DNA from 2 places in the Pseudoalteromonas sp. PAB 2.2 genome. Region 2 is predicted to be linked to the other one. Evidence: predicted binding sites of a transcription regulator. Region 2 holds the regulator's gene; the other holds the start of a gene.

Evidence for each region. Region 2 encodes LexA, which represses DNA repair genes until DNA is damaged. Its sites were predicted from a motif close to TACTGTATNNNNATACAGTA; they were not measured.
Region 1: the regulator LexA is predicted to act here: its motif matches at 4,344-4,363, upstream of BWD47_RS09550 (YebG family protein).

Annotation. Positions count from the first base shown of each region.
Region 1 covers NZ_LYPI01000010.1:237,081-245,051, forward strand. The annotation lists gene BWD47_RS09535 (VacJ family lipoprotein) at 1-666, shown strand, start outside; gene BWD47_RS09540 (EAL and HDOD domain-containing protein) at 733-1,956, opposite strand; gene putP (sodium/proline symporter PutP) at 2,333-3,844, shown strand; gene BWD47_RS09550 (YebG family protein) at 3,982-4,290, opposite strand; gene BWD47_RS09555 (helix-hairpin-helix domain-containing protein) at 4,541-4,834, shown strand; gene BWD47_RS09560 (DUF6170 family protein) at 4,860-5,162, opposite strand; gene dsbB (disulfide bond formation protein DsbB) at 5,162-5,680, opposite strand; gene BWD47_RS09570 (chorismate mutase) at 5,825-6,976, opposite strand; gene BWD47_RS09575 (EAL domain-containing protein) at 7,310-7,971, shown strand, end outside.
Region 2 covers NZ_LYPI01000018.1:78,099-86,069, reverse strand. The annotation lists gene BWD47_RS16180 (S41 family peptidase) at 1-818, opposite strand, end outside; gene BWD47_RS16175 (endonuclease) at 917-1,576, opposite strand; gene BWD47_RS16170 (VOC family protein) at 1,691-2,044, shown strand; gene BWD47_RS16165 (hypothetical protein) at 2,019-2,744, opposite strand; gene BWD47_RS16160 (hypothetical protein) at 2,892-3,272, shown strand; gene BWD47_RS16155 (PaaI family thioesterase) at 3,276-3,713, opposite strand; gene lexA (transcriptional repressor LexA) at 3,887-4,504, shown strand; gene coxB (cytochrome c oxidase subunit II) at 5,048-6,190, shown strand; gene ctaD (cytochrome c oxidase subunit I) at 6,190-7,785, shown strand; gene BWD47_RS16135 (cytochrome c oxidase assembly protein) at 7,785-7,971, shown strand, end outside.

The sequences.
Region 1 (7,971 bases), on a different contig from region 2:
GAAAAAGTTGATGAGCGTGACCCGTTACAGTCATTTAACCGTCCAATGTACGATTTTAATATGGACGTACTCGACGCGTACATTCTTCGCCCTGCAGCGGTTGGTTATGTGGCCGTTACGCCTATGCCGGTTAGACGCAGTATTGTGAATTTTACCGATAATATCACTGCACCAACAGACATGGTAAATGCGGGTCTTCAAGGCAAGCCTGGTAATATGGGAATTAGTCTGGCACGCTTTTTAGTCAATTCAACGGTCGGTTTGTTGGGTCTCTTCGATGTTGCTTCATCACTGGGGTTAGAGATAGTGGATGAAGATTTTGGCCAAACACTGGGTGTTTGGGGAGTTGGTGATGGTGCCTACTTAATGATCCCAGGCATGGGACCAAGTACAGCCCGTAATTTAACTGGTGATGTTGTCGATAACGTCGTATTACCAGAAATAGCCCTGACTACGCCGCAAACCGTATTGGTTTTTGTTTTAAAAGCAGTGGAGGCCCGTGCCTCATTGATAAACCAAGAAAGTTTATTAAATGAGTCGCTCGATCCGTATATCTTCGTAAAAGATGTCTATTTTCAGCGCCAGCTCTATGAGCTTCACGATGGCAATCCCCCCATCGAAAAAGAGCCTGATGACTTTGATGAAGACTTCTTAGAAAATCTTTAAAAAGTATCCTATAAAAAATGCCAGCATGAATGCTGGCATTTTTTATGGAGATGAAGCGGGGTGGTATTAGTCGCCAAACACAGCCATTTGTTCATTCGCCCAGTTAACAGCGTCATGGTATGCATCGGGAACTTCTTCAGGCTTCAGACCAAGTGCTTGCTGTATTTCATTGGCGTTTTGCCAATTAGCTTGCTCATATTGTTTTACCAAGCGTAAATAACTGGCTAAAAGGCCTTCGTCTTTAAGAAGCGCAACTTTAATGTCGTTTGCCAACGGCAACTTATTCATTACGCTAGACATCTCTTCATCTAAAATAGCGTCCATTAAGGACATCATACCGGTTAAAAATGCCATTCCTGTATCACGGAATTTTCCGTGACTGATTGCCAATAACTCTGCAAATCGAGCACGAGTGAGTGATAATCGAATAAGCTCTGCAGGCTTATCAGCAGCCACTTGTGCAGCAAAAAGTAGCGATAAGAAGCGTTTAATTTCTTCACTTCCCAATACAATAAGTGCTTGTTTAATAGTGCTTATTTCTGCACGGCGTTTAAACGCGGCTGAATTTGAGTAACGTAATAATTTATAAGATAAATTAACATCACGCTCAAAGACTTCAGTGATTTTCTTAAGGTTTAGATCAACACTCGATGTTTCGTATAAAAGCTCAGCAAGTGCCATCTCTGACGGAGGCAGCGTTTTACTTTGTACCATTTCAGGTTTTGAAAAAAAGAAACCTTGGAAATAACTAAACCCTAGGTCGAGAGCAAGTTGATATTTTTCGTGGGTTTCTACTTTCTCAGCAAGTAATTTTATATGAGGGAAAGGCTTTATTGCCTCAATTACCTCTTTAATTGACTCGGCCTCGGAGCTTAAAAAGTCGATTTTAATAATATCGATAAACGGATAAAAATGACGCCAAACAGGTTGATGAATATAGTCATCAAGGGCAAGTGTATAGCCTTTTTCTTTTAAATCTTTGACTAAAGCAAGCAGGCGTTTTCCCGGTTGAATTGTTTCAAGGATTTCGACAACAACGTGGTCTTTACCTAATAACAGCGGATAGCCTTTTTGTAAGGTGTCTAAAGTAAAGTTAATAAAAGCGGGTTTATTGTCGGTTAAATCTTCTAAGCCGAAATTAAACTGGCTCCCTTCAATAAGCCGTGAAGTTGCTTCATCGCCATCGATGTCTGGAAACACATTATCTACACCATCCCGAAAGAGGAGCTCGTAGCCTATGAGTTTCTTTTCCTTATCTAAAATCGGTTGGCGCGCAGCGTAAAAATACATAATTGAAGCAAGTCCACATCTGTTAATTCATTTCCTTCCCGCAATATATTGCATTGAGCTTAAAATAGCATTAGTTAAATAAATTTTATGCGGGAAACGTAATTTTATTCTCTTGTTCAAGACCTTAAGACTAAGATAAATTGTGCTTAAATTCTATAACTTGAATTAAATATCAGAAAAATTGTTAGCAAACCGTTGTTATTGTAAATTATACAGCTCATCGGCTTAATTGGAGTTGTGGGGCACAAGCATGATATAGTCGTGTGTGATACCGGCTTTTATCCCAATAATGTCTTAAAACTAAGTAACTTGCGAGTCATTATTTGGATTAGAAGCCTACATTGATTAATTTTTGGAGGCTGATTTGGAAACAGGAATGATAATTTCGTTAGCATTGTACTTCATTGTTATGTTGGGAATAGGGCTTTATGCCTATAAGCAATCAACTGACGATGTATCGGGTTATATGCTAGGTGGGCGTAATTTATCACCCAGTGTAGCTGCGTTATCGGCAGGTGCGTCTGACATGAGTGGTTGGCTGTTAATGGGTCTGCCAGGTGCAATGTATTTATTTGGTTTAAGTAAAGTTTGGATTGCAATAGGGCTCGTATTAGGTGCTTGGGCAAACTATTTCCTCGTAGCGCCGCGATTACGTGTGTATACCGAAAAGGCGAATGACTCGATTACTATCCCAGACTACTTCGCTAATCGATTCGATGATAATAAGAATATTCTTCGCGTTATTTCTGCCATTGTGATCATTGTTTTCTTTACTCTTTATACCTCATCAGGTGTTGTTGCCGGTGGTAAATTATTCGAAAACTCATTTAATATGAGCTACGAAATGGGGCTCTATATCACCACGGGTGTTGTGGTTGTGTATACCTTGTTTGGTGGATTTCTTGCAGTAAGTTTAACGGATTTTGTGCAAGGCTGTATTATGTTTATTTCGTTATTAGCTGTGCCTATTGCGACTTTTACAATGCTTGATCAGCCTTTCATGGATACCTTGGCTAATGCTCGCTATGACCTCTTATTAAGCTCACCCAAAGAAACAGAAATTCATGCACTTAACATGATGGATTGGTTTGCAGGTGGCTCGACAATTGCGATTATTTCGGCAATGGCTTGGGGCTTAGGTTATTTTGGTCAGCCACATATTATTGTCCGCTTTATGTCAGTGCGCTCTGTTAAAGATATGCCTACCATGCGTCGTATTGGTATGTCTTGGATGACATTGTCTGCAATTGGTGCTGTATTTACTGGTTTATTCGGTGCGGCTTATATGCTTGAAAACCAAATGCCAATCGACGATAAAGAAACAATTTTCTTAGTTTTATCTGAACTCATTTTCCACCCACTGATCGCAGGTTTTCTCCTAGCCGCAATTTTAGCAGCGATTATGAGTACTATTTCTTCGCAGTTATTAGTGTGTTCGAGCTCTTTGACTGAGGATTTTTATAAAATTTACCTGAATCGCGACGCGTCTCAAAAAGAGTTGGTATTAATTGGTCGTGTTAGTGTGATGTTGGTTGCCGTTTTTGCTATCTACTTAGCTTATGACCGTGATAACTCTATATTAGATTTAGTGAGCAATGCATGGGCAGGGTTTGGTGCGGCATTTGGACCGTTAGTGTTGCTTAGCCTTTATTGGAGACGAATGAACCTACAAGGGGCAATAGCGGGAATGGTTGTGGGCGCTGCGACAGTGCTGTTTTGGATTTATGCACCGATTACGATTGATGGTGAAAAGTTAAGTGCCATTATTTATGAAATTGTACCGGGCTTTATCTTATCAAGTATTGCCATTGTGGTCGTTAGCTTGAACACATCAGAGCCAAAACAAGAAATTACACAATTATTTGATGAAGTTGAATCGTCACTTTAGGACGCTAAGTGTCATTCTTTAGAATGTAATTAAAAAGGGCAACATAAGTTGCCCTTTTTTGTGTTAATTTTTTTAACTCTACTTTAAGAGTGACCGGTTACTTTGATGAATAATATCCGCTGCTAAAGTAAGGGATATTAACTGGCTGCTTTTTCTTTTATATCAGCGACTTTATCTGTGTCTGCTGATTTGGCTTTTTTCGGTTTGCTAGGCAGTTCTTTAGCGCCTTTTAGTACAGCCATAAATTGGTCTTTTTCTTTTGCTATTTCAAGGGCTAGAGATTCAATTTGTTGCTCACTTAATGGTACATCTACCTTCTCAAGCATGAGCTCTAACGACTCAGCGATGTCGAGCATTTTATCGTACGCATCAGCTTCTTTTTTGGTAGTAAACGTCATGCGCTCGACTCCGTTTCTTTCTACAACATATTTAACAACAACAGCCATGATTTCTCCTGCATTCAAGCGTGGCATTTGCAGCGTGTAATCGCTACTTTGATTACTGTTTTTATATACAGTAATCGTTTGGGGCCGAATTTGCAAGCTGCGTGTGTGTATTTTTTATGACATTAATTTGACAAAAAGGCATAAATTGACTTTATTTAGTTTGTCACCAAATTAGTGACGAATGTAATGGAATTAGTGTTCGGTGACGAGACTATTTAACAGTCCACGTAAGGACATCATGGAGGAAACAATGAAGTTTTTATCAAGTTTACTATTTGCAGCAAGTCTTGCATTACTGCCGGCGACTCAGGCACTCGCTGAAAAACCAGCTGAGTCAGTGCAAACAAAAATTCAAAAAGTGAGTATCAATAAAGCCACTGTAGAGCAACTTTCTCAGTTACCTGGCATTGGTAAATCGAAGGCTCAAGCCATTGTTGAGCATCGTAAGAATCAAGGCCCATTTAAATCAGTTAAGCAACTGAAAGAGGTTAAGGGGATTGGTGATAAATTGTTCGCTAAAATAGAAGGAAAAATTTCGCTTTAACTAAATAGTAATTTAAACAGGGCGTCTATTCGCCCTGTTTAAACTCTTGTATCGCTTTTCGCAGGTGAGGTTGAGCGAACATATTTTCAACCGGCGTTGTGATTAATGGGTAGCTTAATCCCGCTAATAATAACCAAGGTAAAAGCATCCAACCTTCAAAGTAGGCAAGGCCTAGAAACAAGGGCGCTAAAAATGCCAGTTTGCACACAGATAAAACGATTTTATGCATTGGGCTTAAGTGGCTCAGTGCAATTGCTATTATCTGCTGACGCTGCCTTACTTTAAAGGTCTTTAATTCAGGAATTTGACTGCTAAAAAAGTAAATCATTACAGTGACTTTTTGACTAGTAAGCGGCTTGCTAAAACCCCGACAAAAACAATTGAATATGCGGCAAAGATGACTTCCATCCATGCGGGCATACTCATTGACGCAAATTGCCAATCAATATTGCCACAGTCTCCTGTTGCTGCGAAAAAGTGCGGGATCCATTCATGTAGGGGCATGAAACTAGGGAAATTTGGCTCAATGGCACAGCTAAATGCAAATGGATCTGTGTTGTTTTGCATAGCAATGTGCTCTTTTGCGATAAAGTAGCCCCAAATGGCAGAGACTCCCCACGTTGCAAAGGCGATTAATCGGCAGGTTACAGCGTGTGGGTTTATTGCTCCAATGATACTCGCGGCTAAGAGACCAAGCATCGCTGTGCGTTGGTATATGCACATAATACAGGGTTCTAGACCCATACTATATTGAAAAAACAGGGCTGTTATTTCAAATGCGAGTGCCGTTAAGGCTAATAATACCCAAGGGGTTCTTTTGTTTGCTAACTCAGCTAACCAACTCATGAAAAATCTCATTTCTAATTGTTTTCAAGATTATGCTTAGGGACTGCACAGGGTGCAAGTGCCTGCGATGAATATTCGTAAAAACAACGCAGATAAATAGTAAAGGAGCCAACGGCTCCTTTACTTAATGTGTATGAATGAAGGTTAAACACTCACAGCTTGTAGAGATTCACTTTGATAACAACCCAGTACGCGAGTGTATTGGGTATGCTCTTTTAGCTCTTCTAGCGCTTGTTTTACATGTGCATCATCTAGGTTTGCTTCTAAATCAACGTAAAACACTTCTTCCCATGGATTTCCTGGCACTGGTCGAGACTCTAGTTTTACAAGGTTAATTTGATGGTGTTTAAATATCATCAAGGCATCTGCAAGCGAACCTGCTTGCTGTTTAGTTGCCATAATCAAACTTGTTTTAGTGGGGATTTGTTTAGAGACTTGCAATGGTTTACGTGCAACAACAATAAAGCGGCTGTGGTTTTCACTTTGGTTTGCAAGTCCAGACTTAACAACCTCGAGGCCAACATTTTTACCCGCCTGAGCAGAGCCAATTGCCGCACTATTCGGGTTCTCAACTGCGGATTGTAGCGCGTGAAATGTCGAATCACAGGTTTCATGTTGGATATCACCGAGCCCTTGCACAAAACGACTGCACTGTGCGAAAGGTTGTGGATGCGCATATATTTTATTGATGTGTGAAAGCTCAGTGCCCGGTATTGCAAGTAAACAATGCTCAACACTGTGAGTAACTTCACCTACAATAGAAACTTGGGCGTGTTGTAATAAATCAAAGACTTCATTGATACTGCCCGAACTTGTGTTTTCAATCGGCAACAAGCCAAAGTCGGCTTGGCCATTTTCAACTTTCCCCGTGATTTGCTCAAAGCTCGAGCAGCCTATTTCTATGACTTTACCCGGGCGGCGGCTAAAGTATTTATGACATGCTAATTGGCTGTATGAGCCCTGACCACCTAAATATGCCACACGATGCGTTTCGCTCATTGCATCTGGGTTCAGACTTTTTTGTAACATGGCCTGTTGATTTAATACGGAGTCTTCCAAAATAGTCTGGAACACATTATTGATGTAGTAGGCGTCTAACCCCAGCGACTTTCCATAGCTTATTAGCTTTTCAAGCAATGCTTGTTCGCGGGCTTCATCGCGAATGGGTTTATTGTTGGCAATTTTATATTCAACAACACTGTGACTAATACGTCGTCGTTTTGCGAGTAATACTAATAAATCGGAATCTATTTCATTGATATCGTGTCGTAACGCATTTAATGCATCGTTGCTCATGTTGGTTTCCTCATTCCAAAACAGTGCACAAACAAAAAAGCCTCCCAAGAGGGAGGCTTTAGCTATTCGGTGAATTTATCTCGCAAACAGTTAAGCCTCCTCTATCTAAAGAAGCTAAAAAACGAAAAATAAGTGCGAGAAATAATGTGTTTCATCCAGTTAATGTAAGAAGTGTCGTTTATAAAGTCAACAGCATATCGAAGGAATTTGCAAAACACATGGATTAGTTATGAAAATTCATCAATCTTCATAAAAAATTTATAAATCTAAAAATGAATCTGGTATATTTGTTTTTGGATAATAAATAATAACAATTATTAATAAGGTAGTCCTGTGGTGTATCGACGCCCGCCATCTCGTTTTGGTGTGAATTCGTTAAGTATGAAGCTATCGCTGCTGATTTCTGCAATTTGTTTAATTGCGGGTATTTGTGCAGCGGCATTAATGCTTAAATCAGAAGAAAAACAGCTCGTTTTTGAAGAACACGAACTTTTAAAGCATTCGAGTGAACGCTTAAGTCGTCAATTTAACGGCTTGATAAAAACAAAAACAAATATTGCTGAACAAGCGAATAATGTCGTTACTAGCCAGTTATTACTTAACGAGTCTCACTTGCAAAGTAATCACAATGCCGATATTAAATTTGCTGTTGATGGCAGCATACGCAGTACGTCTGCAGATGGACTCTCCGCCGCTTTTATTCCTCAAGATAACTATTCCGCTTTTTATAAAAGGCTGATTAACGATTCCGAGTCATTATGGAAAATAGTGTCACCGACACTTATTCAAGATTTCTTTAATTTTTATTTAGTCAGTAAAGATAACTTTATACGTATCGCGCCGCCAAACTGGGCACTCAATGTACCTGCTGAGTTTGATTTTACAAAAGGCGAAACATTTAACTACGCACAAGAAGCATTAAACCCAAGCCGAGAAGCAGTGTGGTCAAAAGTTTACTACGACACCATTTGGCATAAATGGGTGGTGAGTGTATT
Region 2 (7,971 bases):
CCAACTTTGAAACCGTTTTCGGTAGTGATGGTGCCAACGTTTTGCACCGGCGTTTGGGTGATATTTCCGGCGACGATATTAATCGACTTTTCAGTGCCATCATTGCTGCGCAACTTAAAGTTGTGAGACTCGCCAGCTGTTGGACTAAAAAGTACTTCGTTTAATGTATCGACGCCTGCTGCGGTATTGCTATCAATGCTTACATTGTCAACCGATAGAATAGTATCGCCGCGCTGTAAACCTGCTTTAGCGGCTGGCGAATCATCTTCTAGATAAGCAACGCGCAACTCACGCGGAGGAGTATTCTTAATAAATGCCCAGTTAATTCCGTAGCCAGATACGACACCTGATTGCGCTTCTTTAAAGTAATCTTCGGTCGGTTCGCTAAAGTGGAAGTTATCTTTGTTAGCACCTGAGTCTGTTTTTTGGAACGTTTTTAACTGTGCAAAATAAGCGGCCACTGAATTAAAGTTATCTGGGTTATTATCTTCAATTTCATCGTACCAAAGGTAAGTTTCATTGCTCCAAGAGCGTAACCACATTTTCTCTGTAAATTCAGAGCCTGCTTTATCTGGGTATGGTTGGTTATTGTTGTAAGGATCATTGCCCGTGCGTGGTATTGCACATTGGTCTTTAAATTCACTCGATGAGGCAAAAGTACCCGCAGTCCATGTTGGTCCAGAATTTGTTGGGGGTGGTGTAGGCGTGCTTGTATTTGGGTTGGTTGGCGTTGATGAACCTCCGCCACCACAGCCAGATAAAGAGAGGCCTGACACCGCAAAAAAGATTGCTACTGCGAGTTTGTTATTTTTAAACATTTGTTTACTTTCCTGTAAATGATTGTTTAAAAAATATCAACAAGAAAGAGGTAAGGCAATAGAGTACGGTTGTAGTTTTGTAAACAGGTGTACAAATTTTACAGTGCTTTTCTATTGCTTATTTCGGCTATCTCGAGTTTTTGCCATGACTCAAACAAGGTGCGTTGCTTATCTGATATTTTTAAGTCATAGGTTTTTTGCATATAAAAATAGGTGTCTGCTATACGTTTTCTTGCATAAAGTGGTGGTTCGAATACGCGCTGTTTAAAATCTATTTTCACAGGGCATGCGCCGTAGTTGGCGCTGCTGGTTGTAACCATTCCATAGCGGAAATTTGAGCGGTCGGCATTTATTTCACCAATTGCAGGGGCTAGATTATGGATGTCAGCCTCCATTTTACGAAACTTTTCACTGACTTTTCGGCAGTTTTTACGCCCGCCATTTTGCCAACATTGTAATTGGTGCCCAAACTCCCACGCAGGGACTATATGTTCCCATTCAATTCGTTTCGCGCGTGCATTTTCTTTACCAGAGCGAGTGATTTCGTTACGTGGTATGTACCCGCAGACGCTCGGGTCGGGCACCAGTTTTTTTCCTTGGCGTTTAATATCACACCCGCAATATAAGCTTTTAGCATTTTCGGGTAAGGTTTTAATAAGGTATTTTTTGGCGCTAGAAAAGTTTGAAAATTGTTCTGCAGACGCCGTAAAGCATAACAACAGGCATAAAGTTGCTGATAAAAGTAAACGCATATCCATCACATAAGTGAACTACTGGAAACACTATTGTAAAACGCAGAGCTGAAAAGAAAAAGAGCACGCGCCAAAAGTAAACTATAGTCATTAATAAATACAGTCTATGGGAGTTGAACAATGCGGTTGGGTGCGTTTTCTGTGAGTTTAAATGTACAAGATATCCATGCTTCAAAGCTATTTTACGAGAAGTTGGGGTTTACTCAGTTTGCGGGTGAGATAGAGCATAATTGGTTGATTATGAAAAACGGTGAACATTTAATTGGTTTGTTTCAGGGGATGTTTGATAAAACCATGCTGACTTTTAACCCCGGCTGGGACCAAAGTGCGAGACCTTTAAGTGAGTTTAGTGCTTATGATGAACTAGAGGCGCACTTTAAACAACAGGGGCTGGCGGTACAAAAGGTCGGTGATGCCAGTTTTATTGTCACCGACCCTGATGGTAACCCTATTTTGATTGATCAGCACGTGTAATCGGTTTACGGCGTCTGATACGGACATTTTGTAGTAATAAAATAATGCCCGTAATACAAAATAATACGCTACTTGCGGCAAAGCTAATTAGTAATGGGTTGTTGAAATTTTCTCGTTCATCATAATCCATGATATGCAGCATCCAGAAAAAGTCAAAAATGCGCCACAAAGTGCTACGAACAGTAATGACTTTACCGGAGTCGCCTTCTAAATAAACGGTTGTATTTAACCAATCGTTATAGCTCACTTGCCACACATTGGAGCGGTGACCGACTTCTCTCGCTCCTTTTTCTAGTAACTGCGCACCCGCGACATCCGCCTTGATGAGTAAGTGTGCATTGGCATTGGCAATAATTTCAGTTTTAGTTGGTGTGCTCATAGCACGACCTGATTGACCGTCAAAGTTAAACACGCCTTTATTAGTCGTCACTTCGATGATGGGAGTGGTTAAAAAATGACGGTATTGAATGCTATCAATTTGCTGAAATTGTTTGGTTATTTGGTCAAGAGAAGCGGGGTAATCATGCAAGGTAAATGGATTATCTAAGCTACGATTGGCTAAATGTTTACCATGTACTTTTTGAAGGGGTATTGAGCTCATTACTAAGCCCCCTAATAACCAAAAAAAGAGTTGTATGGCGAGTAAGTAACCCAGCCACTTATGCCCTTTACGGGCATATTTAAATACGCGCTTATTCATTGATTACCTCTTATTATTTTTTTATTGGGCAGCGGTATAGACAGAGCGACTCAACGCTCTTGCAGCATTTACTGTATTCTAAATTTGGTTTATGTACAAAACTGAGTTAAAGTTTCAGAGATATCAATAGAGGGTAAAAACGAGAGTATGTCGGAAATTCAATTTTTAAATGTAGATCTGGAACTTGAATCAAAACACGATATGAGTGCGCTGGTAGCTGATTTAAAGAAAAACGCCATGGTTTTACATTACGACCAAGATGAATACCGTCAATTAGCACGTATTGAAGCCGCGGCTGATATCGGCACACCAGATAAAGCTATCAACCAATTATGTGAACTTATAGAGTCGTGCTCACGCAATGCATTAAAGCAATGGTTGTCTTGCTCAAAGCGTACTTTCGATATTGGGTTTGAGTCGGGTGACTCACCTAAATGTTTTAATCAAGCCCTGCACGCAGACACCTTATTACGTATTTCAGCGATTGGCGCAGGGCTCGAAATTACTATTTATCCTGTTGAGCGTTAATCACTAACGCTTGACTACCGCTGCGGTCATTCGTGATACGCAGCATAGTTCACCTGCCGCATTCGTTATTTTAATTTCCCATACAGATGTTCGCTTACCTAAGTGCAGTGGCTTTGCCGTGGCTGTTAAGAGGCCTTTTCGAGAGGCTTTAATGTGATTGGCATTTATTTCTTGGCCAACAGCATAATATGCGGTGAAGTCGACCACAAAATTGGCTGCATAACTTGCTACAGTCTCTGCTAAAACAACATTAGCACCACCATGGACCATCCCCATAGGGTTATGATGCTCTGGAATAGCGGGCATAGTGGCCACTAAATAATCGTCGCCGATTTCGGTTATTTCAATGCCCATTGTTTTCATTAATGTGCCTTGCCCAGTAATACCCTGTTCGAGTTCTTTACATAATTCGAGGGTGAATGGTTGATACCAAATGCTCATTGTGTTTCCTTCGCAAACTAACTTCTTAAGTGAAATATCGGTATACAATATGGTATCTATCCCCACCGTTCAATGCTTGTTTTTTATCATGAGAGGAAGGGGAATTTAAATTTGCGATTTTCAGATAACTGTATATACTCACAGTTAAATGTACTGTATGGAAAACCAGTTGTATGCGCCCATTAACAAAACGCCAATCGCAAATTTTAGAACTTATTAAAGTATTTATTAAAGACACTGGTATGCCACCTACGCGTGCTGAAATAGCGCAAACATTGGGATTTAAAAGTGCCAATGCCGCTGAAGAGCATCTAAAAGCACTGGCAAAAAAAGGCATGATTAAAATGAAGCCTGGAGCAAGCCGAGGCATTCAATTAGTCGAAGAAGACGAGCCAGAACAGCTTGGCTTACCACTGATTGGGCGTGTTGCCGCGGGTGAACCTATTTTGGCGCAAGAGCATGTAGAAAGCCATTGTCAGGTTGACCCTGCATTGTTTAAACCCGCTGCAGACTTCTTATTGCGAGTTAACGGCATGAGTATGAAAGACATTGGCATCATGGATGGTGACTTACTGGCAGTACACAAAACGCAAGTTGCAGAAAATGGCCAAGTTGTTGTGGCACGTGTCGATGACGATGTGACTGTAAAGCGCTTAGAAAAAGCAGGACGTAAAGTATTTTTGCATGCTGAAAATGAAGAATTTGCCCCGATTGAAGTGGACTTAGAGCATGAGTCATTTAATATTGAAGGCTTAGCGGTTGGGGTTATTCGCAACGCTGATTGGATGTAGCTTTTTATATTACGCGTTAATCGTTACAAGCAGAGTAATTACTTTATCTGCTTTGCTAAACTTTTTTGAAACAACGCACCAAATTGATTCAATTTGGTGCGTTGTTTGTTTTTGACCGTTTACCTAAGATTTGTTCACCCTTACTTTCTACATAAAGCCTTATACGGCGCAGTTTTCCTTTCTTTTTAAGTTTTTATACTTGCCTTAAGTATTAATTAACGCGCTGATTATAGTTGTTATTTTTGCACCAAAATAAACATTTATTACCACAAAAACTTGCTTATTGCTCATTTTTTAACTAATTGGTTAAGTACATTGTATTAACACCTATTTACGAAAAAGACACACAACAAATGTGTAAGGGGGTTAAACAATGAGTGTGTCGTTCACTGCGTCGTGATGATACACAGACCCAAGCTGTTTGCAGATGACACATCAACCATCGATTGGTTTGGGTATTTAAACAATAAAAAAAACGAATGGGCACCAGCTGTAACGCCTTTTCGCTTTGCGTCTTGCAATAGCATTAAAAGGAGCTGTCACATGGGTAAACTGCGTTACACCTTGTGGCTTATATTGGTAGCACTTCCGCAACTTGCTTTGGCAAATAGCCAATTCAATATGCGTAAAGGTGTCACTGATATAAGTAATAATGTTTATGAATTACATATGACGATATTTATTATCTGTTGTGTGATTGGCATCATCGTATTTGCGGTGATGTTTTGGGCTTTGATACATCATCGTAAGTCTAAAGGGGCAAAGCCTGCCCAATTCCATGAAAGCACGAAGGTCGAGATACTTTGGACTGCAATTCCATTTGTGATCTTAATCGCTATGGCGATCCCTGCCACCAAAACGCTTATTGCCATGGAAGATGCTTCAAAAGCAGATATTACAATCAAAGTAACAGGGTCGCAGTGGAAGTGGCACTATGAATACATGGGAGAAGATATTGCTTTCTATTCGATTTTAGCGACACCGAAAGATCAAATAGATAATCAAGCCGAAAAAACAGAGCACTACCTACTCGAAGTCGACAAACCTCTGGTGTTACCAATCAACAAAAAAGTACGTTTTTTAATGACCTCTGATGATGTAATACATTCTTGGTGGGTTCCTGATTTTGCCGTGAAAAAAGATGCCAATCCCGGCTTTATTAATGAAGCATGGACACGCATTAACGAGCCCGGTATGTACCGAGGTCAATGCGCAGAGTTATGTGGTAAAGACCATGGTTTTATGCCGGTGGTTGTTGAGGCATTGCCAGAAGATGAGTTTGCGACTTGGCTTGCAGACGCAAAACAAGCGAAAGAACAAGCCGCTGCTGCAGATGCCGCATTACTTGATCAAACTCTTTCGAAAGATGAATTAGTTGTTTTAGGCGAGCAAGTCTATATGGCCAGCTGCGCAGCCTGCCATCAGCCCACTGGCATGGGATTGCCGGGTGTATTTCCAGCCTTAAAAGGCAGCCCAATCGTGTTGGGCGATGTGAACGATCATATTGATATTGTTTTACATGGTAAGCCTGGTACAGCGATGCAAGCGTTTGATAAACAGCTTTCAATAAAACAACTTGCAGCAGTCATCACTTATAAACGCAATGCGTGGGGTAACAATACCGGTGATGTCATTCAACCGAGTCAGATTCAAGCAGCAATTGATGCAGCAGCGGAGGCGAACTAATGAGTAACGTTATTAATGAGCAAGCCACTGAGCATGCGCATCACGACCACCATCATCCAGCGAAAGGTTTCAAGCGTTGGTTATATACAACCAACCATAAAGACATCGGTAGTTTGTACCTGATCTTCTCATTGACGATGTTTTTAATTGGCGGCGCCATGGCTATGGTGATCCGTGCTGAATTATTCCAACCAGGTTTACAATTGGTTGATCCTCACTTTTTTAACCAAATGACCACAGTACATGGGTTGATCATGGTATTTGGGGCTGTGATGCCCGCCTTTACAGGGCTTGCAAACTGGATGGTACCTATGATGATAGGTGCGCCAGATATGGCCTTACCACGAATGAACAACTGGAGCTTTTGGATTTTACCTTTTGCCTTCCTTATTTTATTGGCATCGCTGCTTATGCCCGGTGGTGGTCCCGCTTTTGGTTGGACGTTCTATGCACCGCTTTCAACGACTTACAGTAACGATAATACCGCGCTGTTTGTGTTTGCAGTGCATATTATGGGTATTAGCTCAATTATGGGCGCTATCAATGTCATTGTGACAATTGTAAACCTTAGAGCGCCGGGTATGACATGGATGAAACTGCCTCTATTTGTATGGACGTGGCTGATCACGGCTTTCTTACTGATTGCTGTTATGCCCGTGCTGGCAGGTGCCGTGACAATGGTATTGACCGATAAGTACTTTGCGACCAGTTTTTTTGATGCTGCTGGTGGCGGAGATCCGGTGATGTTCCAGCATATTTTCTGGTTCTTTGGTCACCCTGAAGTCTACATTATGATCTTACCGGCGTTCGGTATTATCTCAACGATTGTGCCGACCTTTTCGCGCAAAAAATTATTCGGCTATGCGTCCATGGTGTATGCAACCTCATCAATAGCACTCTTAAGCTTTATTGTTTGGGCACACCACATGTTTACGACAGGTATGCCGGTTGCTGGCGAATTGTTCTTTATGTACGCGACGATGCTGATTTCGGTGCCAACTGGGGTAAAAGTGTTTAACTGGGTGGCAACAATGTGGCGAGGCTCTATTAGCTTTGAAATACCCATGATGTTTGCAATCGCCTTTATTGTGTTATTTACGTTGGGTGGTTTTTCGGGGCTTATGCTTGCTATTACACCGGCCGATTTTCAGTATCATGACACCTACTTTGTGGTTGCCCACTTCCATTATGTATTAGTTACAGGTGCTGTGTTCTCCATTATGGCTGGGGCCTATTATTGGCTGCCGAAGTGGACGGGCAATATGTATAACGAGACCTTGGCTAAATGGCACTTTTGGTTATCGCTTGTTAGCGTTAACGTGCTGTTTTTCCCAATGCACTTTGTGGGGCTTGCAGGTATGCCCCGCCGTATTCCAGATTACGCACTTCAATTTGCTGATTTCAATGCCATCATCAGTATCGGTGGGTTTGCGTTTGGTTTATCGCAACTGCTGTTTGTTTTAGTGGTCTTTAAGTGTGCCAGAGGCGGCGAAAAAGCCCCCGCTAAAGTATGGGATGGCGCTGAAGGATTGGAGTGGGAAGTTGACTCACCAGCACCGTATCACACCTTTGAGACGCCACCGGAGATTAAGTAATGAATCACGCACCTTTGCTTAAAAAGCTGTTGTTAGCATGTTTAGCTATGTTTGCATTTGCCTTCGCATTGGTGCCACTTTATGACGTGTTTTGTGATGTTACGGGCCTCAATGGTAAACCCTCACTTGAACAAGCCAAAGTCAGTGAGCATGTAAATACTGAACGTCAGGTTGATGTGAGTTTTA